DNA from 3 places in the Micromonospora sp. NPDC050397 genome. Region 2 is predicted to be linked to each of the others. Evidence: riboswitches for the same ligand, from Rfam matches in the RefSeq annotation. Region 2 holds a riboswitch; each other region holds the start of a gene.

Region 1 (7,306 bases), on a different contig from region 2:
ATCGCCGTCGGAGTGGTCTTCGACCTCGCGACCCCGACCGCGGTGTCCGCCGTTCCGCTCTTCGCCGCGGCCCCGCTGATCGCGGCCCCCTTCTTCTCGTTGGCCGCCACCATCCGCACAGGGGTGGCCGCGACCCTCGTGGTCCTCGTCATCCGGGTCTCCGACGGCGTGCTCGCCAAGGTCGTGCCGATCACCGACCTGCTGACCCTGATCACCGTCGCCGCGCTCTCCCTCGTCATCAACCGCGTCGTGTGGCGCGGCAACGAACAACTGGCCTCGGCGCGGGTCATCGCGGAGACTGCGATGCGCGCGGTGCTCCCGGTACCCGAGGACCGGATCGGCGGGCTGCTGGTCGCGGCGCGGTACGAGGCGGCGCAGGCGGACGAGTTCGTCGGCGGAGACCTGTTCGCCGTCGCGGACACGCCCTTCGGGGTGCGGCTGGTCGTCGGGGACGTACGGGGCAAGGGGCTGGACGCCGTGGCGGCGGTGGCCGTCGTGATCGGGGCGTTCCGTGAGGCCGCCGAGCAGGAGCGGTCGCTGGAGGGAGTGGTCCAGCGGCTGGAGAGGGCGCTCGCCCGGGAGAGCTCGCGGCGTGGCGGGCTCGACTCGATGGAGGGGTTCGTGACCGCCGTGCTCGCCGAGATCCCGGTGGGTTCGGACATGCTGAGGGTGATCAACCGCGGCCACCCCGAGCCGATCGTGCTCCACGCGGACGGTGCGCTGGACGTGCTGACGCCGACCGAGCCCGCGTTGCCGCTCGGTATGGGCCTCGACGCCTGGCCGGACCGTTCGGACGAGTGGGCTCTGCCGTCCGGGGCGACGTTCCTGGCGTTCACCGACGGGCTTTCGGAGGCCCGGGACGCGAGGGGGGTCTTCTACGACCCGGCGGCCCGGCTGCGCGGCCGGCTCTTCCCGGGACCCGAGGAACTGCTCTCCGCGCTCACCGACGACGTACGGCTGCACACGGGCGGCCGGTCGACGGACGACCTCGCGCTCCTCGCGGTGGGGCGGCCGGCGCGGGGGCAGCCCGCACGGCGGAGGACGGTGAAGATCGTGGGGCGGGATCGTGAATGACCGTCCACGACCGTCCGTGGTCGAAGGGTGCCGCTGCGCATAACATTTGACGCAACGTCAGAAAATGTTATGGAGCTGATGGGCGCTCAACTCGTCCGGTTGGGGTCGATTGGTCCCTGAAAGTCCAGGCCCGAGTCGTGAAAGATCTGTGGGAACAGCTTGGAATCGGACCCGAGTGTCTATTAACGTTCGATAACGCAGCGCGGTTGTCCCAGTCGTCGCCAGAGGCGGCACCGTGCGCAGCGCTTAATCCCGCAAGGGAACCGGGGAACCATTTACTTGGGGTGAATCAGACACCTGAGTCCTGTGAGGGACGAAGGCGTCCGTAGGAGACCTTCCTGCTCCGAACCCGTCAGCTAACCCGGTAGGCGAGAAGGAAGGAAAGGAGCGCGCCCACGTGGCGTCAAATCAGCCTGCCCCCGAGGCTCCGGCACCCTTCAGGACCGGCGGTCCCGGTGAGGACGGCAGGACGTGGGAGGAATGGAACCCCACCGAGGACTCCCTCCGCCCCGTACGCGGTAGGCATCGCGTAGCCAAGCAGCGTGGCTTCGCCCGCAGCTCCACGGTCCTCGGCGTCGGTGTCATCGCGGCCGTCGGTGCGGGCGGCATGGCCTCCGCGCAGAGCAAGCCGCCGGTCTCCATCTCTCTTCCCGATTCCATCGCGGACAACCTTCCCGATGCCAAGTCCCTGCCCGGCGTGGGCGCGTTCATGTCCGCCGACCAGGCCAAGGACGCGGTCACCGGGGCCTCCCCGCTCACCACCGCCGGCATCACGGCCGCCGAGGCCGAGTCGGGCACCACGGACGCCGGCGAGGCGCTGCGCGCCCGCATCCTCCAGCAGGCCGAGCAGCAGCAGGCCGGGGCCGAGGCCGAGGTCAGGGCCGCGGAGGAGAAGGCGGCGGCCGAGGAGGCCGCGGCCCAGGCGGCGAAGCAGCAGAGCGCCGCCGAGGCGAAGGCCGCCGCGAAGAAGAAGGCGGCCGAAGAGGCGGCGGAGAAGAAGGCCGAGGCCGAGCGCCTCGCCAAGCTCGCCGCCAGCTACGCCATTCCGACCTCGTCGTACACCATCACCTCGACCTTCGGCCAGTCCGGCTCGATGTGGTCCTCCGGCCACCACACCGGGCTGGACTTCGCCGCTCCGACCGGCACTCCGGTCAAGGCCGTGCACAGCGGTACCGTCAAGTCGGCCGGCTGGTCCGGTTCGTACGGATACCGCACGGTGCTGGAGCTCGACGACGGCACCGAGGTCTGGTACTGCCACCAGTCCTCGATGGACGTCACCGCCGGCCAGAAGGTCAGCACCGGTGACACCATCGGCCGCGTCGGCGCCACCGGCAACGTGACCGGCCCGCACCTGCACCTGGAGATCCACACCGCGGACGGCTCGGGCATCGACCCGATGGGCTGGCTGCGCGGCAAGGGCCTCTCGGTCTGAGCGCCCGCGCCGGCACACGGCGCACCGAAACCCCGGCGGCCCTGGCGCACAACCCCCCGACGTCAGGGCCGCCGGCCTGTCCGGACGGCTGCCCGCGCCGGTGGCGGACCTCGGACCGACCGGGGAGCAGCGGGCCGAGCCGACCGCCGTATCGGCCTGTGGTCCGGGCCCCGACGGTTCCCGTCCGAGGCCCGGCCCCGGCGGGAGGGGAGAGCTCAGGACGGCGGTGCCTGTGTGGGCGGAGCGGATCGGCTGCCGTCCTCCAGGTAGGGGTTGTAGCCGCCGTAGTGGCGGTGCGGTGCGGGGATCCGCTGCGGAGCGGGCCCGCCGTAGGTCTGCCGGCGTGGGAACTGCGGTTGCGGCCCGTGAGCGCGCATCCGGCCCGTGGTGCGTGCCGCGAACGTCAGGGCGGGACCCGCGACCTCCCGGCGCTGCCAGAGGTGGTGCAGCAACTCCTGCTCCCGGAGGGCGAAGTCGGCGTCCGCGCCGTCGTGGCGGGCCCGCCGGCGCAGCATGGCCAGGGACGTCGCGAACGACTCGTACTCCGCGACCGCCCGTGCGGCGGCCCTGCCCCGTGCGCGGTCCGGGCCCCCGCTGTGCCAGTGCCTGGCCATGTCGCGGGCCACGCCCCGCGCCCGCATCGAAGCCAGGGCGAACGGCTCGGCGGGGGTGAGCCAGCCTGCCGCCGCGTACACCGGCAGCTCCGTGGAGAGCGTCCGGAGCTCCCGCTGCCGTGACCAGACGGCCAGCCAGGTCACCAGGCCGAAGCACGGCACCATGAACGCCCCGTACACCGCGTAGAAGCCGTACGGGCCGAAGGACGACGAGCCGTTCCACAGGGCGTGCATGCCCATGGCGAGGGCGAGTCCCAGCAGCGGCAGCACGACCCGGCGCACCCGGTGGCGCGCACCGCCCAGTGCGGCGATCCCGAAGCCGATGCCGGAGAGCACCGTGAACAGGGGATGCGCGAAGGGGGACATGACCACGCGAACGAAGAACGTCCCGGCCGTCAGGGACGCGAGGCCCGTGGTCCCCAACTCCTGGTCCTCGCCGAAAGCCTGCCCCAGGTAGAGGATGTTCTCGGTGAAGGCGAAGCCGGTCGCGGTGAATCCGGCGACCACGATGCCGTCGACGACACCGCCGAACTGCCGTCTGCGGAAGAGGAAGATCAGTAGAACGGCCGCCCCCTTCGCGCACTCCTCGACGACCGGGGCGATCACCGTGGCGCCGAGGGTGTCGGCGCTCGCCGGGTCCGCGGTGGCCGTCGCTATCCAGCGGGTCGCGAAGGAGTTGGCGATGATCGCGACGAGCGCGGCGGCGCACGCCCCCCAGGCGAAGGCGAACAGCAGGTTCCGCCACGGCCCGGGCTCGACCCGGTCGAGCCACCGGAACGCCGCCATCAGCAGCGGCACGGGCAGCACGGCCAGGCCAAGACCCACCAGGAAGCCCTCGGTGCCGGTCTGTTCACGCACCAGGGCCAGGATCACCAGCCCGCAGAGCGCGAGCACGCTGATCACCGCGCCGGCGCGGAAGGCCTTGCTGCGCCAGACCATGCCGACGCGGCGCGGCCGGTAACGCCACTGGCCACGCTCCGGGACGGCACCCAGGTACTCGTCGAGCCGCTGCTCCTCGAGTACCGGGACGGCCGGCTGCTGGTGCTGCACGAACCCCTCGGACACCTGATGACCCTAACGAGGGGGACCGACAGCCCGCCACGGTGCGGTGGCCGGTGACAACCGTCGGCGGCTGATCAGCGACGGGTGAACAGCACGTCGCGCACCACGTGTCCCTTGTCCAGGCCCTGCCCCTCGAAGCGGGTCAGTGGCCTGAAACCGGGCCGGGGCGCGTATCCGCCGTCGTCCTGCGTGTTCTCGTACAGGGGGTGCGCCGTCAGCACTTCCAGCATCTGCTCGGCGTACGGCTCCCAGTCCGTCGCGCAGTGCAGGACCGCGCCCGGCTTCAGGCGCTCCGCCACGAGGTCGAGGAACTCCGGCTGGATCAGGCGCCGCTTGTGGTGCCGCTTCTTGGGCCAGGGGTCGGGGAAGTACACCCGGAGCCCGTCCAGCGCCGCGGGCTCGAGCATCTCGCGGAGCAGGATGATCGCGTCGCCGTTGGCGACCCGGACGTTGGACACCCCCGCCCGGTCGGCGAGCCCGAGCAGATTGCCCTGTCCCGGGGTGTGCACGTCGACGGCCAGGATTCCGGTGCCGGGGTCGTCGGCGGCCATCTGCGCCGTGGCCTCGCCCATGCCGAAGCCGATCTCCAGGACCACCGGGAGTCCGTCGAACAGGGTGGGGAGATCGAGGACACGGAGGCCGTCGATGTCCAGGCCCCACTCGGGCCACAGGCGCTTCAGGGCGTCCTCCTGGCCGGGGGTCACCCTGCTGCGGCGCGGCTGGAAGCTCCGGATCCTGCGCTCGTGGTGCGAACCGGCGGGGTCGGCCGCGGGACCGCCGGGGAACCGGGGCTCCTGGCGGAGCCTGCGCTGCCGTTCGAAGGCGGCGTCACGCAGCGCTCGGGCCTCCGCATCCGCTTCGGTGCCGCCGGGTGACCGGGCGCCCCGACCGGGCGACGGGGCGGGCGAACGGGGCGTGTCGCCGGGCGTCTCCGGAGTGGGGCCGGGCGTCTCTGGGGTGGGGTTCACAGGCTCAGACACAATGACCCGATTCTACGGCGGGCGGCGTCCATCCCGTCGCGCGTGCCCGTACGAGGGCCCGTCGCGCCACCTCCCTCCCGATGGGCAGGCAGGCGGTGGCCGCGGGTGACGGGGCGTTCAGCACGTGCACGGTGTGCGGGGCGTCCCGGATCAGGAAGTCGTCCACCAGCGTGCCGTCCCGCAGGACCGCCTGAGCCCTGACCCCGGCCGGGGACGGCCGCAGATCGGCCTCCGTCACCTCGGGCAGCAGCCGCCGCACGGCCCGGGTGAACGCCCTCTTCGACAGGGACCTGTGGACCTCGCCCGCCCCGTACCGCCAGTGCCTGCCGGCGATCCGCCAGGAGCCCGGCCAGGCCAGGGTGGCGGCCAGCTCCCGTGGGTGGACGACCGTGTGGCCGTACCCCTCGCGGGCCAGTGCCGGCACCGCGTTCGGCCCGACGTGGACCGTGCCGTCGACGCCCCGGGTCAGGTGCACCCCGAGGAAGGGGAACGCGGGGTCGGGCACCGGGTAGACGAGCCCGCGCACCAGCTCGGGCCTGGTCAGCTCGTAGTACTCCCCGCGGAACGGCACGATGCGCGCGCCCGGGTCGTCGCCCGCGAGCCGGGCCACCCGGTCGCTGTGCAGCCCCGCGCAGTTGACGAGCACCCTGGCCCTGACCACCTGGCCGTCCGCCGTGCGCACCGCCACGCCCCAGGGCCGCCGGTCGACCGCGACCACCTCCGCGCCGTAGCGGACGTGTCCGCCCGCGGCGCCCGTCTCGGCGGCGAGGCGCACGGCGACCGCGGTGAAGTCGCACACCCCCGTCGTGCCGACCCGGATCGCCGCGAGGCCGCGCACCCGGGGTTCGTACTCCGCGATCTGGGCCGGGCCGAGCTCCCTGACCGGCAGTCCGTGCGCCCTGCCGCGCTGGACCAGGGCGTGCAGCCGGGGCAGCTCGTCACCGGTGGTCGCCACGATCAGCTTGCCCGTCACCGCGTGCGGGATGCCGTGCTGCGCGCAGAAGTCCACCAGCTCGGCCGCGCCCCGCACGGCGTAGCGCGCCTTGAGCGAGCCCGGCGGGTAGTAGATACCGCTGTGGATCACCCCGCTGTTGCGCCCGGTCTGATGGCGGGCGGGGCCCCACTCCTTCTCCAGCACCGCGACCCGGGTGCCGGGCGCGGTGCGCGTGATCGCGTACGCCGTCGACAGACCGACGATCCCGCCACCGATCACCAGCACATCGCAGTCGTACGCCGCGTGCGTCGTCATCACGCCACCTCCCACCCCGATAGTGCACTGACCCACTGACAACGGGCTCAAACCAGGGACGGCCGAGGTGTGGCGGGCGGATGCGCCTACCGGACGGGCATACCGGGGCGATCCCGGTGGAGCGTCACGCCGGGGAGACGAGAAGCGGGCGTGCCCGTTCGCGCAGCTCGGCCACGCGCGGCTCGTCGCCGTACGGCTCCAGGCGGTGCAGCAGGTCGCGCACGTACTCGTTGGTGCGGGCCGAGGAGATGCGTCCGGCCACCTCCACCGCCCGTGTCCCCGCCGCGCAGGCCGCGTCGAGGTTGCCCGACTCGAGTTCGGCGACGGCCGACACGACGAGCCGCAGCCCGTGCGAGCGGACGAACTCGTCGGTGGGCCTCGACAGGGCCTGCTCGGTGAAGCGGCGGACCTGGCGGGGCGCCTTGAGGTCGCGGTAGCACTCCGCGGCGTCGGCGGCGAAGCGGTCGTACGAGTAGAAGCCGAGCCACGACGGGTCCGAGTCACCGGTCCTGGACCGCTCCAGCCAGCTCTCGGCGGCCCTGAGCGCGGCCCCCGCGGCCGGTGCGTCGCCGGCCTTGGCGTGGGCGCGCGCCTCGACCAGCCGGAAGAAGCTCATGGTCCTGGCGGTGGCGAGTCCGCGATTGCGCTCCACGGCGGCCTGCGCGAGGTCCACGCCCTCGTCGGCGAAGCCCCGGTAGGTGGCCTGCAGGGACATGGACGCCAGGACGTATCCGCCCAGGGGTACGTCGGCTGCCGCACGGGACAGGCGCAGCGCCTGGATGTAGTAGCGCTGGGCGGCCTCCTGCTGGCCGGTGTCGAAGGCCATCCACCCGGCGAGCCTGGTCAGCTCGGCGGAGGCGCCGAAGAGCGCCCGGCCCACCTCGTCGCTGTACGA
Region 2 (7,306 bases):
CAGGCCGCGTCCGGGGTGAGCACCACGTCGTTGACGAAGCTCGGCACGGCGTTGAACTGGTAGCTGGCAAGGATTTCACCGCTGAACGCGTCGTAGACCCGGGCGGCGGCACCGGAGGCCATGTTGCCGCCGCCGACAAAGAGCCGGCCGCGCAGGTCGACCTTCATCCCCTGGGACGGCGTGCCGGAGCCGGGATGGATCTCCTCACCGCGTCCGGTGACCAGGTTCACCCGGTAGATCGCGCCGCTCGCGCGCGAGCCGAAGAAGGCGTACGGCAGTGCGCCGATCGCGATCCCCTCCGGTTGGAACCCGTCCGGCAGCGAGAACGTGCCGGGAAAGATGGTTGGCGTCCTGGTCGAAGCACCCGCCGTCGAAGCACCCGCCGTCCCGGTGGTCGGCCGGGCGGCGGCGACCGGGACCGGCGCGGCCAGGGTGCCGGCCAGCGCCACGGTGACGAACAGGACGGTGGTACGGGGTCGAACTCGCATCCTCGATCTCCTCCCCCGCCACAACGGGCGGGCATCGGCCGATGTCGCTCGGTACCGGGATCGATGGTGCCCGCTCGTCCGGGCTGTCCGCTACCTGACAACGGCTCCGCTTCCCGGGCGGTGGTGATCACGTCACACTGTGCCCGTGCCGGCCACCGCCCTGACAGCGACCACGAGACGTGGACCCCGGACCGGGGCCGTACCGGGTCGGCCGGCGTGAGCTGGCCACTGCTGCGCCTGGCCGTCGCCGGGCTGCGGGCCCATGCCGTACGGCTGCTGCTGACCGCCGCCGCGGTGGTGGTCGGGGTCGGTTTCCTGGCCGGCACCCTGGTCTACGGCGACACCGCCCGGGCCGCCTTCTACGACGACCTGGCCCGCTCGGCGCGGAACGTCGACGTGGTGGTGGAGCCGGCCGAGACGCTGGTGTCGGCGGAGACGGTGTCCCGGATCAGGGCGGTCGACGGGGTGGCCGAGGTGGACGGCCGGGTGATCGCCTGGCTCGGCCTGCTCGACCGGGACGGCCGGCTGCTGACCCAGCAGGGACACGTCGGTTACGGACTCTCCGTGCCGGGGGTGGCCTCGCTGGCCCCGTACGACGTGGCGGCCGGACGGCTGCCCACGGCGGCCGGTGAGGTCGCGGTGGACAAGGCCACGGTGGCCAACACCGGGTACGTCCTCGGTGGCCCGGTGTCGCTGCTGGACCAGGCTGGTACGCCGCACCGGCTGACCCTGGTCGGGGTGGTCGACCTCGGGGTGAACCGGCTCTTCGGCAACTCCCCGGTGGCCGTGCTGACCGACGCCGACCTGGCCGCCCTGACCGGCACCGAGCGGTACGCCCAGGTGGTGATCCGGGCCGAGCCGGGAACGGACCCGCGCGAGCTGGCCGACCGGGTCGCCGAGGTGACCGGTGACCCCCGGTTGACGGTCCTCACCGGCGACCGGCTCCGGGACCGGCTCGCCGAGCAGGCGGGCAAGTACGTCGACGGCTTCCTCGCGGTGCTGATCGGGTTCGGGCTGGTCTCGCTGACCGTCTCCGCGTTTGTCATCTACAACACCTTCGCCATCCTCGCCGCCCAACGCGTACGCGAGCTGAGCCTGCTGCGTTGCGTCGGCGCGACCCGCCGGCAGGTCGGGGTGGCGGTGCTGCTGGAGGCGGTGGCGCTCGGCGTACTGGCCTCGCTCGGCGGGCTGGCGGCGAGCCTGCTGATCGGCTACGGGCTGATCTGGGGGCGGGAGCTGGTCGCCACCGACATCCCGTTGCACGCCCCGGTGGTGCGCTGGCCGACGGTGGCGGTGGCGATCGGCTTCGGCACGCTGGTGGCGGTGCTGGCCGCGCTCGTACCGGCGTTGGGCGCGGGCCGGGTGCCGCCGCTGGCCGCACTGCGCGGCAGCGCCACCGCGGAGCTGCACGACGCCACCGGTCGGCGGCGCCGGGTCCGGCTGCTGGTCGCCTCCGGGCTGGTCGGGGCGGGGGTGCTGGCGATCGGCGTCGGGGTGCCGCTGGCCTTTCCCGGGCTGCCGCTGGTGCTCGGCGGTGGCATGGTGGTCTGGCTCGGCGCGGTGGTGGCGGCGCCGCTGCTGGTCCCGCGCGCGGTGGGCGTACTCGGCTGGCTGCCGGCCCGGTTGTTCGGCCCGGTGGCCGGGCTGGCGGTGCTGAACGCGCGGCGCAACCCGCGCCGGGCCGCCGCGACCACCATGGCGCTCACCGTCGGGGTGGCGCTGATGTCGATGTTCGCGGTGCTGCTGGCGACCGCCCGGGACCAGACCGGCCGTGAGCTGACCGAGAACTTCCCGGTCGACTTCGTGCTGGACCGCAACCGGATCGACGGCACACCCGGGGCGACCCGGGGCGAGCTGCCGGCGGAGCTGGCCGACGTACTCCGGGCCGATCCGGCGTTCGCGACGGTGGCCGAGGTACGGCTCGCGCCGGCACCGGTCGACCGGCAGGTACGGATCTGGTCGGTGCCGCCGGAGCAGTTACGCGGCCCGGTCCGGCCGGAGGTGACCGAGGGCGACCTGGCCCGGCTCGGGCCGGACACGGTGGCGGTGAACCGCCGGGTGGCCCAGGCCCGGGGCCTCGGGCTGGGCGACCGGTTCGCGCTCGGGTTGCCCGGCGTCACGGATCCGACCGGGGCGCCGGACCCGACCGGGGCGCTGACCGTGGTCGCGCTCTACGACGACGCGCCGACCGGCGGCGCGGCCCTGGTGCACTGGGACCGGTTCGGCTCCGCGTACGGTCCCGGGGCGGCGAACGAGTTGCTGGTCGACCTCGCCCCCGGCTTCGCCACGTCGGACGGCCGGCGGGCGCTCGACGGGGTGCTGCGCGACTACCCGGTGGTACGGGTGAGCAGCGTCGCCGACCAGGCCGACGAACTGGGCGCCACCCTGGACGAGTTGCTCGGCATCTTCGCCGCGCTGCTCGGCATGTCGTTGCTGATCGCGGTCTTCGGGATCGGCAACACGCTCTCGCTGTCGGTCTTCGAGCGGACCCGCGAGTCGGCCACGCTGCGCGCGCTGGGGCTGTCCCGGCGGCAGCTCGGCCGGATGCTGCTCGCCGAGGCGGGGCTGATCGCGCTGGTCGGCGCGCTGGCCGGAATCGCCCTCGGGGTGGGCGTCGGCTGGACCGCCGCGCTCGGACTGATCGACAGTTACGGGCACGGGCTGCCGGTCGTACCGGTGGGGCAGCTCGCGCTCTGCGCGAGCCTGGCCGGCGGCGCGGCGCTGCTGGCAGGGGTGCTGCCGGCCCGGCGGGCCAGCCGGGCGCCGATCGTGGCGGCGATGGCGGCCGAGGGCTGATCCGGGGCCGGCACGACCAGGTGCGGGCCGACGACCGTGACCGTGCCCCGCCGGACGCCCGGTGACCGACCCGCTCCTCGAAGAGTCCGAAGATTGCACACATTGCGATGTGAGCATATGTTGGGCCGTACGGGTACCGGCGGCGGAGGGTGTGTGCGTGGGCGCGGGTCATGACCACGGCGCGCGGACGGTGCGCGCGGGCGAGCGGCACCGGGGACGGCTCTGGTCCGCCCTCGGGCTGCTCGTGGTCTTCACCGTGGTCGAGGCGGTCGCCGCCCTGGCCACCGACTCGCTCGCCCTGCTCTCCGACGCCGGGCACATGTTCACCGACGTGCTCGGGATCGGGATGGCGCTCGCCGCGATCACCGCGACCCGGCGCGCGACGGACGACCCGCAGCGAACCTTCGGCCTCTACCGGCTCGAGGTGCTCGCCGCCCTGGGCAACGCGGTGCTGCTCTTCGGGGTCGCGCTCTACGTCCTGGTCGAGTCGGCGCTCCGGTTCGGCGCGGAACACCCGCCGACCGTGCTGGCCGGACCGATGCTGGTGGTTGCGATCCTCGGTCTGCTGGCCAACCTGGTCGCGTTCGCGCTGCTGCGCCCCGGCGCGCGGGAGAACATCAACCTGCGCGGGGCCTACCTGGAGGCGCTCGGCGACCTCTTCGGCTCGGCCGGGGTGATCGTCGCCGCCCTGGTGATCGCGAATACCGGCTGGTGGTGGGCCGACCCGGTGGTCGCGGTGGCGATCGGGCTGTTCATCCTGCCCCGGACCTGGCGACTGGCCCGGGCGGCGGTCCGGATCCTGGTGCAGGCCGCGCCGGAACACCTGGACGTGCCGACGGTGGCCGCCCGGCTCTGCGCCGTACCCGGCGTCGCCAACGTGCACGACCTGCACGTCTGGACCCTCACCTCGGGCATGGAGGTGGCCTCGGCCCACCTCACGCTCGCGTCGGGCGCGGAGGTCGGCGCGGTGCTGGCCGCCGCGCGGGAGGCGCTGCACGACGACTTCGACATCGCGCACGCCACCCTCCAGGTCGAGCCCGGCACCGCGACCGAACCCTGCGGACCCGCCGACTGGTAGCCCACACCCCATCCGTACGCCGCGCAAAGCCATCGACTCCTTACTTCGACCGACAAGGCGACCACTCTTCGCTTACCTGGTCCTTAAATTTTGTCCCTCGACCGGGTGAAATTTTCTGCTTATATCCGACATATCATTTCGACTCGTGTTCAGGGTAAAACCAGCCAACACTGTCCGTACTGGACCCGACCGGTAGGCTCGGCTCCGGTCTCCGCCGGGCGGCGCCCTCCGGCGCCTGCGGTGACCGTCGCCTAATCGCACGTGCGAGCCGGGGAACCATCGCGTTTTTGGGGTGCATCCGCGTCAGCGGTAGGGATCTTCCGTCCCGAACCCGTCAGCTAACCCGGTCGGCGGCTGACGGAAGGACGTGTACCGAATGCCATTCATGGCGCCCGTACGACCCCGTGCCGCACGGTTCGCGACCCTGACCGCGCTCGCGGTCACCCTCGCCGTGCTGGCCTCCCCCCTCACCCCCACCAGCGCGCTGGCCGCCGCCGGCCCGGTCTCCGCCCTGCCCGGAACGCTCGCCGCCGCCCCCGGCGGCACCGACGACGAGGGTGGCAGCGCCAGCCTCCGGGAACAGCTCGAGGCCGCCGCCAAGGGTTACCTCGACGCCCAGGCGAAGCTGGACAACTCCACCAAGCGGCAGCAACAGCTCGCCGCCCACCTGGTCACCCTGGAGGCCGACGTGGCCGCCCGGACCCAGACCGTCGGCGAACTCGCCGGCATGGCGTACCGCACCGGCCGGCTCGGGCCGCTGACCGCCCTGCTCAACAGCGACTCGCCGGACGGCTTCCTGGACCGGGCCACCTCGCTCGGCACCGTGGCCGCCAACGAGGACCGCCAGCTCCGGAACCTGATCGAGGCACGCGACCAGGAGAAGCGGGCCAAGACGGCGATCGAGGGCGAGATCCGGGAGCAGCGCAAGCAGCTCACCGTCATGGGCCAGCGCAAGCAGCAGGCCGAACGGGCGCTGGCCCAGGCCGGCAGTGGCGGCGCCAGCCCCGGCGTCACGGCCACCACCAAGTCGTCCTCGGCCAAACCGGCCCCGCGCAACTCCGACGGCTCCTGGCCGGCCGAGTCGTGCAGCGTCGACGACCCGACCACCACCGGCTGCATCACCCCACGCACCCTCAACGCGATGAACCAGGCCAAGGCGGCCGGCTTCACCCGCTTTGTCTCCTGCTTCCGCAGCGGCGGATCGGGCGAGCACCCGAAGGGCAAGGCCTGTGACTTCGCGGCGCAGACGGGCGGGTTCGGTGGGGTCGCCACCGGCGGCGACAAGACGTACGGCAACAACCTGGCGGCGTACTTCGTGAACAACGCCAGCCGCCTCGGCGTGCTGTACGTGATCTGGTTCAAGCAGATCTGGCTACCCGGAACCGGCTGGAAGGCGTACAACGGCGGCGGCGACCCCTCCAGCGACCACACCAACCACGTCCACCTCTCCATGAACTAACCCCTGTCCCTGCCCCCTGTCCCCCCCTCCCCCGCCCGCCCCGCCCCCGCCCCCGCCTCGTCGATCTAGGGCAAATCGTCGCTGGACGATCTTCGAACCAGGTGGATTTGCCCTAGATCAACGAGCGGGGTGGGGGAGGGAGGGGGTCAGGGCTGGGCGTTCCAGAAGCCGATCAGGGTGGCGGCCCACCAGCCGAGTTGGGAGATGGTGGCCGCCGCGGCGGCGGGAAGCAGGGTGGACCAGGGCAGCGGGCCGTCACCGGCGGCGGCGAGCCGGTCGCTGACCCGGCCAAGGAAGATCCCGTTGATCCCGACCACGAGTACGGCGAAGAGTTTGAGGCGTACCAGTCCGGACGACGTGTCCGGACCGAGCGCCGCACCACTGACCAGCAGGCCCACCAGGCCCAGCCAGATCAGCAGGTGCGAGCCCCGGGCCGTGGTGAGTACGGTGCCGATCCGCTCCCGGCGCAGCAGCCAGCGGAGACTGAACCAGTCCACCGTCAGCACCGCACCGAAGCCCACAACGAGGCAGGTCAGGTGGCAGAAGAGCGCGGCCGTCCGCCAGCCCGGCGAGAGCGTGAGGCTCGGCGCGGCGAGGACCACGACCAGCCATACGACCGTCATCGCCATGATCGAACCGGCGACCGCGTTCCGTCCTGCCGGGCGACGATGACCGCCACGCCAGCCCACCCCGGGGCCGACACCCGGAACGGCCACCTCGGCCGCGCGCGGCGACGAGGTCGGCGCGGTGGTGACGTGAACGGGCACGGGCACAGGCGGACCCGGGGTGGGAAGGGCCGAAGGCCGGGCGGAAGTGGCCGGAGCCAGAGCGAGAGCGGCCGGCCCTGGGGCGGAAGTGACCGCAGCCGGGGCGGAAAGGGTCGAGGGCGGGGCGGGACGGGCCGAGGGCGGGGCGGAAGCGGCCGAAGCTGAGGGCGGTGCGGAGATGGGTGGGGACGGGTGTGGGGCGTGTCCGGCCCCGGCGGATGGCCAGTAGTGGTCGGTGGTGACCGGCGTGATCGAGCGGGCGGCGCGGCCCGCTCGGGTTTCCCGGCGGTTGCCCTCGGCCGACGCACCGTCGACGCTGGCCGGGTCGGCGAAGTCGGCTGGGTCGGCGTAGGACGCACCGTCGACGCTGGCTGGGTCGGCGAAGTCGGTGGGGTACGGACCGCCGGCGTGGCGACCGGTCGTCCGCAGGTCAGACATTCGGCTCGACGAGTCCCGTGCCCGGCATGATGGTTCCTCCGCTCGTCCCGGCCAACGCTGCTGCGGAGTGGGCCGGCGGCCCCTCCTGATCAGGAGACCGCACGAAGGCTCATGGGTAACAGAAACTCACCGCGAAGTTGCTCTCACCTCACCGGACACCCCTTGGCTACCAGCGTGGTGAGGATCGGGCGGAACCGAAACCGGGACCGGAACCCGAGCCCGAGCTCCAGCCGCCTGACCAGCACCAATAGGCGGGTTACCAGAAGATCTGTCTCGGATC
Region 3 (7,306 bases), on a different contig from region 2:
GGTCTACGACCCGTCGTTCGAGGAGTGGGGCAACTACGTACCGACCCGGCTCGCCGAGCGGTACGACGGGTTCGTCTGGTGCGACCAGACGACCGCGATCCACGAGTTGCCGGCGAACGCCGAGCCGGGCGAGCTGGAGACGTACCCGTCCGGGACCTGAGCCGGTGCGGCCCGGCGGCGGCTCACCAGTCGTGCATGGAGCCGTCGGTGAGCCGGTTCACCGGCAGATACCGGGCCTGGTACGGGTAGCGCGCCGCCGCCTCCTCGTCGAACTGGACCCCGATGCCCGGCTCGTCGCCGAGGTGCAGCATCCCGTCGGCGAGGTGGTAGCCGCTCCGGAACACCTCGCCGGCCGGGTCGAGGTGGCCCATGTACTCCTGGATGCCGAAGTTCGGGATGGTCAGGTCGAGGTGCAGAGCGGCGGCGATGCCGATCGGCGAGATGTCGCCGGCCCCGTGCGAGCCGGACCTGACGCCGTACGTGTCGGCGAAGTCGAAGACCCGCCTGGTGTGCGTGATCCCACCGGTGTGCGGCACCGAGGTACGGATGTAGTCGACCAGTCGCTCGGCGATCAGATCCTTGCAGTCCCAGATGGTGTTGAAGACCTCGCCGACCGCCAGCGGGGTGACGGTGTGCTGGCGGATCAGCCGGAACGCGGACTGGTCCTCGGCCGGGGTGCTGTCCTCGATCCAGAACATCCGGTACGGCTCCAGCGACCTGCCGAGCCGGGCCGCCTCGATCGGGGTCAGCCGGTGGTGCACGTCGTGCAGCAGGTGGAACCCGTAGCCGAGTTGGTCCCGGGTGGCGGCCACCAGCCTGGGTACGAAGTCGAGGTAGGCGGCGGTGTCCCAGACGTCCTCGACCGGTCGGTCGTCGGCTGCCGGTTCGTAGGTGAGACCGCCACCGACCCGGATGCCGTACGTCGAGTCGAGTCCCGGCACCGAGGACTGCACCCGGACCGCGCGGTAGCCGGCGGCCAGGAAACGGGCCACGTCGGCGACCGCCTCGTCGATACCGGCGCCGCTGGCGTGACCGTAGACCGTGACGCCGTCCCGGGCGGCACCGCCGAGAAGCTGGTAGACCGGCAGCCCGGCGGCCTTGCCCTTGATGTCCCAGAGGGCGACGTCGACGGCCCCGATCGCGGTCATGGTCACCGGTCCGCGCCGCCAGTAGGCCCCTCGGTAGAGGTACTGCCAGGTGTCGGAGATGCGTGCGGCGTCCCGGCCGATCAGCAGCGGGACCAGGTGGTCCCGCAGGTAGGAGGCGACCGAAAGCTCGCGCCCGTTGAGGGTGGCGTCACCGTAGCCGACCAGGCCGTCGTCCGTGGTGATCTTCAATGTGACGTAGTTACGGCCGGGACAGGTGACAAAGACGTCGGCGGCGGTGATCTTCATTCGCGGGATGCCTTCCGGGGGACGGGGCGGGATGCCTTCCGGGGGGTGCCTTCCGAGGGGACACGGGGTGGGCGGGCGCGGTGGGGGCGCGCGAGGCACGCGGTAGAGGGGCGAGGGCACGCGGTGGCGGGCGGGGGGCGGCTCTCAGGGCAGCCTAGGGCCTGCGGCCAGGCTTCGGTTTGGTCGATGTCCGATCCGGGGTAGCAGAACGGATGGGTGGATGTGCCGTGGCGCCCGCCACGGTGGGCGTACGCCGCCGCCCGGACGAGAGGACGACGGATGCGTACATCGGCGATAGCGACGGTTGCCACCCTCGCGGGGTTGGGTCTGGCCGTGGCCGGATGCGGCGAGGGCGGGGCCGTGGGTCTGGCCACCCCGAGCCCGAGCGCCGGTACGGGCAGCGCCGCACCGACCGGCAGCGCGGGCACCTCGCCGCCGACCGGCGGCCCGGTGGCGTCCTGTGTGACCGGGGACTGGCGGACCACCGCCGCCTCCGGACAGGCCGGCGGCGCCCTGGCCAGTGCCAGCATCAGCGGCGGGGACGGAGTGCTGGTGAAGGTCGGTCCGACCGGCGCGACCACGGTCGACTTCGCCGGCATGAAACCGGTGACCTTCAACGCCCAACTCGGTGACGCCAAGGTCGCCGGCACGTTCAGCTACGCCGGCAAGGCCACCGGTACGGTCAGCACCGGCGCGGGCGCCGGGACCTCGGGCGACTGGGCACCGGTCCCGCCGTTGCAGTGGGGCGACACCAGGGTGACCGTCGAGCTGACCCAGCCGACCCCGGCCAAGCTCTTCGACAACGTCCGGATCTCCGAGTACGTCGGCGACGGCGCGAACCGCAGCGCCGACGTGGTGGACATCCAGCCGTTGCTCGGTGAGGGCCGCTACCAGTGCGGTGGCAACACACTGACCCTGACGCCGAAGGACGCCGGTGGGCTGACCTGGGTGCTCGACCGCGCCTGACCGACGCGACCGTCGATGCGGTCAGTGGTCCCGGTGCCCGGGGTCGGCGTCGTCCGGCCCGACCCCGGGCGGGCAGGGCGACTGCTCCGGGTCGCACCCCTCGGCCTCGGTGTCGCAGGCGTCGAAGCCCGACCGGATCAGGTCCGAGATCTCGCCGAGCAGGTCGAGCTGCTCCGGGCTCAGTCGGTCGATCACCAAGTGGCGGACGTGCGCGACGTGCCTCGGGGCCGCCGCCCGGATGGCCGCCAGACCGGCATCGGTGATCTGGATGAACGCGCCCCGGGTGTCGGTCTCACAGGGCTCCCGTTCGACCAGGCCCCGCCGGGCCATCCGCCCCAGGTGGTGGGTCAGCCGGGTCTTCTCCCACTGGAGATGGGTCCGGAGCTGGAAGATCCGAAGTCGCCCCTGGGGCGCCTCACTGAGGTGCACCAGCACGCCGTAGTCGCTGGCCGAGAGGCCGGTCTCGGCCAGCAGTTGGCGGCTCAGCCTGCTCTCCAACTCCATCTGCATCGCGATGAAGGAACGCCAGACGCGCTGTTCCCGCTCGCTGAGCCACTTCTCCCCGGTCCCCGTCACGCCGACCATGATACCGGCGAGGATGACGCGTCATCCTCGCCAAAGGGACCCCGTGGAGTGGGGCGATCGGTCTGATCGTCACGGATGTTCCGATTGGCGGGCGGGACGGCGTAACGGATCGGGCCCCCGCCGGCACGGTGGCCGGGCGGAGGCCCGAGGAGGTCGGTCGTGCCGCCGTCAGAGCATGGACATGTGTACGTGGTCGGTGTGGTCGCTCTCACCGCTGTACGACTGCCAGCCCGTGGCTGGGAACCAGATCTGCTTGTACCAGATCACGTAGAGGATGCCGAGCCGGTCGGCGTTACGCACCAGGAACGCGGTCAGGTTGTTGCCGTACAGGCGCTGGGCGTTCGTGGCGGCGGGGGCGAATCCGCTCTTCAGCAGTGACCAGTCGCAGGCGCGGCCCTTCGGGTGCTCGAACGGACCACCGTTGCGGTGGCAGCCGACAAAGAGATTGAACCCCGCCTTCTTCACCTCGTTGTACGCGTGCAGCGTGCGCGGGGTGATGCAGCCGCTGGTGGTCGGGTCGTCCTTGCTGCACGACTCGGCCGGCCAACCGCCGCTGGCCGTACGTGGTGCGGCCTTGGCCACCGGTGAGCTGGCGTTGACGAACCCGTTGGTCAGTCGCTTGCCACCGACCAGGGCGAGTGCCTTCTCGGCGTCGGACTTCTGCCGGGCGATGACCGTCTGCTGCTTCTCCTGCTCCTTGACCTCGGCGTCGGCCAGGGCCTTGGCGCGGTCGGCCAGCTCGCGGGCGGCGTTGAGCTCGTGCATCTTGTGGTCGTTGACCGCGTTCATCTCCTCCAACGCGGCGGCCCGGTCCAGGAACGAGTCCGGCGACGCGCTGTTGAGCAGCGCCGACACCGGGCCGAGCTTGCCGGTCCGGTAGGCGCGGGCGGCGATCTCGGCGACCTGAGGGGTCAGCGCCTCGATCTGCTCCTCGGCCTTCTTCAGCTCGGCGGCGAGGATGCCCTGGCGCTTCTTGGAAGCCTCCAGCGCGGCCTTGGCGTCGAGGAAACGCCGACCGGTCTGGTCCAACACCTCGCTGAGCAGCGGGGTGTCGGACTCCGTCGGCGCGGCCGGGGTCGGTGCGGCCTGGGCCGGAACGGAGAACGGGGCCACCATGACCGCGCTGGCGAACAGAGCCAGGGCAGGGGTGAACCATCGGCGGAGGGGTGCCGTCATGCAGGATCCTTCCGTTGGTCGCCGACCGGGTTAGCTGACGGGTTCGGGATGGAAGTGATCCCTACCGCTTTCGCGGATTCACCCCGGGTACTCGGTTCCCCGGTTCGCCGAAACGATTAGGCGACGGTCCCGCCGGCACCGGTTGGCGCCGATTGGCGTTGACCGCGAAGAATCTTACCTTGCGAGATGTGCCGATGTGCATGCCCCAAGCGGTACGAAAAGCGTTATGGGACAACGACTTTCGGTCATCGTCTTTGCTTTTCATTAAGTGATCGGTACCGGGCGTAATGACGATGTTCGACATTGTCGACTCAGCGGTTGCCGCCACGCCTGCGGGCCGGTTGGGCGTTCCGACCGGAGGAGCCGCCCGCCGCCTTCCGGGCCGCCGCCGCACGACGGGCCGCCGCCGAGGTCGCCGGCCGGCGCCGGTTCGCCGGGCCGGTGTTGATCCGCGCCCGTCTCTTCGGCCGCAGTACCAGCACCACCATCAGGACCACCGCCGCCAGCAGCAGCACCGGCAGCAGCCAGGTGAGCGCTCCACTGTCGCCGGTGCCGTCACCGGCGTCGGTCGTACCGGCCGGGGTTGGTGCGGCGGCCTGGCCGGTGTCGCCCGGGGCGGCCGACCGGGGCGGCTCCGGGTTCTCGGCCGCGGCCACCAACGCCGGGTCGGCGGCATTGGTCGGCGCGGTCCAGCCCTGCGGCGCGGCGGTGGGTGTGCCGGAGTACCTGAACTTCACCGTACCGCGTACGGGTTCCCGGTCGGAGGCGACCGAGAGGTAGCTGGCGGTGTACTCGCCCTTCTCCGGCCAGTGCGTGACCTGCACGAACGCGGAGTAGCCGGTGTGGTAGAGCTTCGGCTCCCACTTGCCGTTGACCAGGTTGAGTTCGGTCACCGGGCGGTCGAGTCGCTTCTCCGGGCCGGGTTGCCAGCCGCCGTCGACCCGGACACCGCTCGGTGCGGTCACGGTGAAGTACGCGTTCGCCGCCGGTGCCTCGGTGAAGTAGAGCTCCAACGCCTGCTTCGGCTGCGACAACGTGGCACCGGCCACCGGGTCGGAGACCGCCAGTTGCCCGTGGGCGGAGGCGGGTGCACCGGCCACGACGAGCGCGACTGTCGCTCCGAGGAGGACGGCGAGCAGGCGGCATGCCGCGCGTACGTTGACCAGCCGGGGCGATCGCATCGGCCCATCATGGTGGCTTCCGCTGTGCCCGGCAAGACGCTACAGTCGCTTCCCAACGTCGCGGACCGGCCTGACTGGGGAGATGTCGATGAAGCCCGTTACCGGCCGCCGTCGCGCTCTGGCCGTGCTGAGCAGCGCGATCCTGCTCGCCGTGGCGGGCACCGGTTGCGGTTCGACGGAGCAGCCGACCGACCCGTCCGCGCCGGTCGAGGTGGCCATCACCATCACCGGCGGTCGGGCCGAGCCGCAGCCCGGTCGGATCGACGCGAAGAAGAACCAGCAGGTCAGGATCACCGTCACCAGCGACGTCGCGGACCGGGTCCACGTGCACGGGTACGAGGTCGGCGCCGACCTGATCGCCGGACAGCCGGCCACGGTGGAGTTCGAGGCCGAACTGGACGGTCTGTTCGAGGTCGAGACGCACCAGTCGGGGCTCCTGCTGTTCCAACTCCTGGTGCGATGAGCGACCCTGCCCCTGGTTCCGCGTACGTCTTCCCGGAACTGCTCGCCCACGGGGTGGGCGGTCGCCAGGACCTGCCCATCCCGTTCGGGTTCGCGGTGACCGGTGCCGCGTTGGCCCTGGTCATCTCGTTTGTCGTGCTCGGGGCGTTCTGGCGGGACGCCCGGTTGGGTGACCCGGAGGCGGGTCGACCGTTGCCCGCGCGGGTGGCCGCCCTGATCGGCTCGACGGGCTGGCGGTGGGCCCTGCGTGCGCTGGGACTGGTGCTCGCCGGCTACTTCGGCATCGGGCTCTTCCTCGGCCCCGACGTCGACCGCAATCCCACCGCCGGTGCCTTCTACGTCCTGTTCTGGGTCGGTCTGGTGCCCGCCTCGCTGCTCTTCGGACCGGTCTGGCGGACGCTGAACCCGTTGCGTACGTGCTGTTTGCTGGTGGCGGCGGCGTTCCGTCGCGACCCGCACCGAGGGCTGCTGCCGCTGCCGCCGCGACTGGGCTACTGGCCGGCCGCGCTCGGCCTGCTCGCCTTCGTCTGGCTCGAACTGGTCGCCCCCGACCGTGCCACCGTGCCGGTCATCCGCGCCTGGCTGGTCGCGTACGCGGTTGTCATGCTGGTCGGGGCGCTGCTGTTCGGGGTCGACCTGTTCGACCGGGGTGACGCCTTCGAGGTCTACAGCGACCTGGTCGGGCGGCTCGCGGTGGTCGGCCGGAGAGACGACGGTACGCTCGTCTGGCGCAACCCGCTGGAGGGGATGAGCGGGCTGGCCCCCGCTCCCGGGCTCACCGCGGTGGTGGTCGTCCTGCTCGGCTCCACCCTCTTCGACAGCCTTTCCAACGCGCCCGCCTGGTTCCGGTTCGTGCAGAACAGCGAACTACCGCCGGTGCTCACCAACACCGCCGGGATGCTCGCGCTGATCGGCGTCGTGCTGGGCGCGTACGGCCTCACCTGCCTGCTCGCGGCGCGGTCGGCAGCGGGCGTGCGGCCGGGCGAGGTCGCGGCCGAGATCGCCCACTGCATCGTGCCGATCGCGGTCGGTTACGTCGTCGCGCACTACTACTCGCTGCTGGTCCTGGAGGGACAGCGGACCCTGGCGCTGCTCTCCGATCCCCTGGTCACCGGCACGTCGAACTGGTTGGGCACCGCGAACTGGTCGATCAGCGCCGCACTGGTCACCCCGACCGGTGTGGCCATGTTGCAGGTGACGCTGATCGTGCTCGGGCACCTGATCGGCACCGTGCTCAGTCACGACCGGGCACTGGTGCTCTTCCCCGGCCGGGCGGCGGTCTCCGCCCAGGTCCCGCTGCTGGTGCTGATGGTCGGCTACACGGTCGCCGGCCTGTTCCTCCTCTTCGCCGGCTAGCCCCTTCCTCTTCGTTGGCCAGCCTCTTCGCCGGCTAACCTCTTCGCCGGCCAGCATCCCCGCCGGCTGGCGTTCCTTCGCCTCGGCGCCGGTGCTCCGGCCGCCTCCCGGACCCGCTCGCGCCCTGTCGGGCACGGGTTTCACTTTTAACTTGCACACATAGCGATGTACGCATACTTTGACCGG

Evidence for each region. A riboswitch is a leader RNA that binds a small molecule or an ion and turns the genes downstream of it on or off. The one in region 2 is predicted to bind cyclic di-AMP.
Region 1: it holds a riboswitch for cyclic di-AMP, as region 2 does, so the genes downstream of both, ACI2K4_RS34745 (M23 family metallopeptidase) here and ACI2K4_RS16040 (hypothetical protein) in region 2, are expected to answer to the same signal.
Region 3: it holds a riboswitch for cyclic di-AMP, as region 2 does, so the genes downstream of both, ACI2K4_RS23070 (coiled-coil domain-containing protein) here and ACI2K4_RS16040 (hypothetical protein) in region 2, are expected to answer to the same signal.

The regions. Positions count from the first base shown of each region.
Region 1 is NZ_JBJDPS010000024.1:13,258-20,563, reverse strand. Features, by position in the region: gene ACI2K4_RS34750 (PP2C family protein-serine/threonine phosphatase) at 1-1,074, shown strand, start outside; cyclic di-AMP (ydaO/yuaA leader) riboswitch at 1,308-1,460, shown strand; gene ACI2K4_RS34745 (M23 family metallopeptidase) at 1,472-2,506, shown strand; gene ACI2K4_RS34740 (PrsW family intramembrane metalloprotease) at 2,722-4,185, opposite strand; gene trmB (tRNA (guanosine(46)-N7)-methyltransferase TrmB) at 4,257-5,162, opposite strand; gene lhgO (L-2-hydroxyglutarate oxidase) at 5,155-6,411, opposite strand; gene ACI2K4_RS34725 (sporulation protein) at 6,536-7,306, opposite strand, start outside.
Region 2 is NZ_JBJDPS010000004.1:56,341-63,646, reverse strand. Features, by position in the region: gene ACI2K4_RS16055 (SMP-30/gluconolactonase/LRE family protein) at 1-488, opposite strand, end outside; gene ACI2K4_RS16050 (ABC transporter permease) at 705-3,284, shown strand; gene ACI2K4_RS16045 (cation diffusion facilitator family transporter) at 3,442-4,362, shown strand; cyclic di-AMP (ydaO/yuaA leader) riboswitch at 4,601-4,731, shown strand; gene ACI2K4_RS16040 (hypothetical protein) at 4,748-5,821, shown strand; gene ACI2K4_RS16035 (hypothetical protein) at 5,968-6,444, opposite strand.
Region 3 is NZ_JBJDPS010000006.1:438,323-445,628, forward strand. Features, by position in the region: gene ACI2K4_RS23050 (erythromycin esterase family protein) at 1-160, shown strand, start outside; gene manD (D-mannonate dehydratase ManD) at 183-1,394, opposite strand; gene ACI2K4_RS23060 (hypothetical protein) at 1,674-2,360, shown strand; gene ACI2K4_RS23065 (MarR family winged helix-turn-helix transcriptional regulator) at 2,382-2,936, opposite strand; gene ACI2K4_RS23070 (coiled-coil domain-containing protein) at 3,114-4,121, opposite strand; cyclic di-AMP (ydaO/yuaA leader) riboswitch at 4,125-4,254, opposite strand; gene ACI2K4_RS23075 (copper resistance protein CopC) at 4,433-5,302, opposite strand; gene ACI2K4_RS23080 (hypothetical protein) at 5,391-5,765, shown strand; gene ACI2K4_RS23085 (hypothetical protein) at 5,762-7,120, shown strand.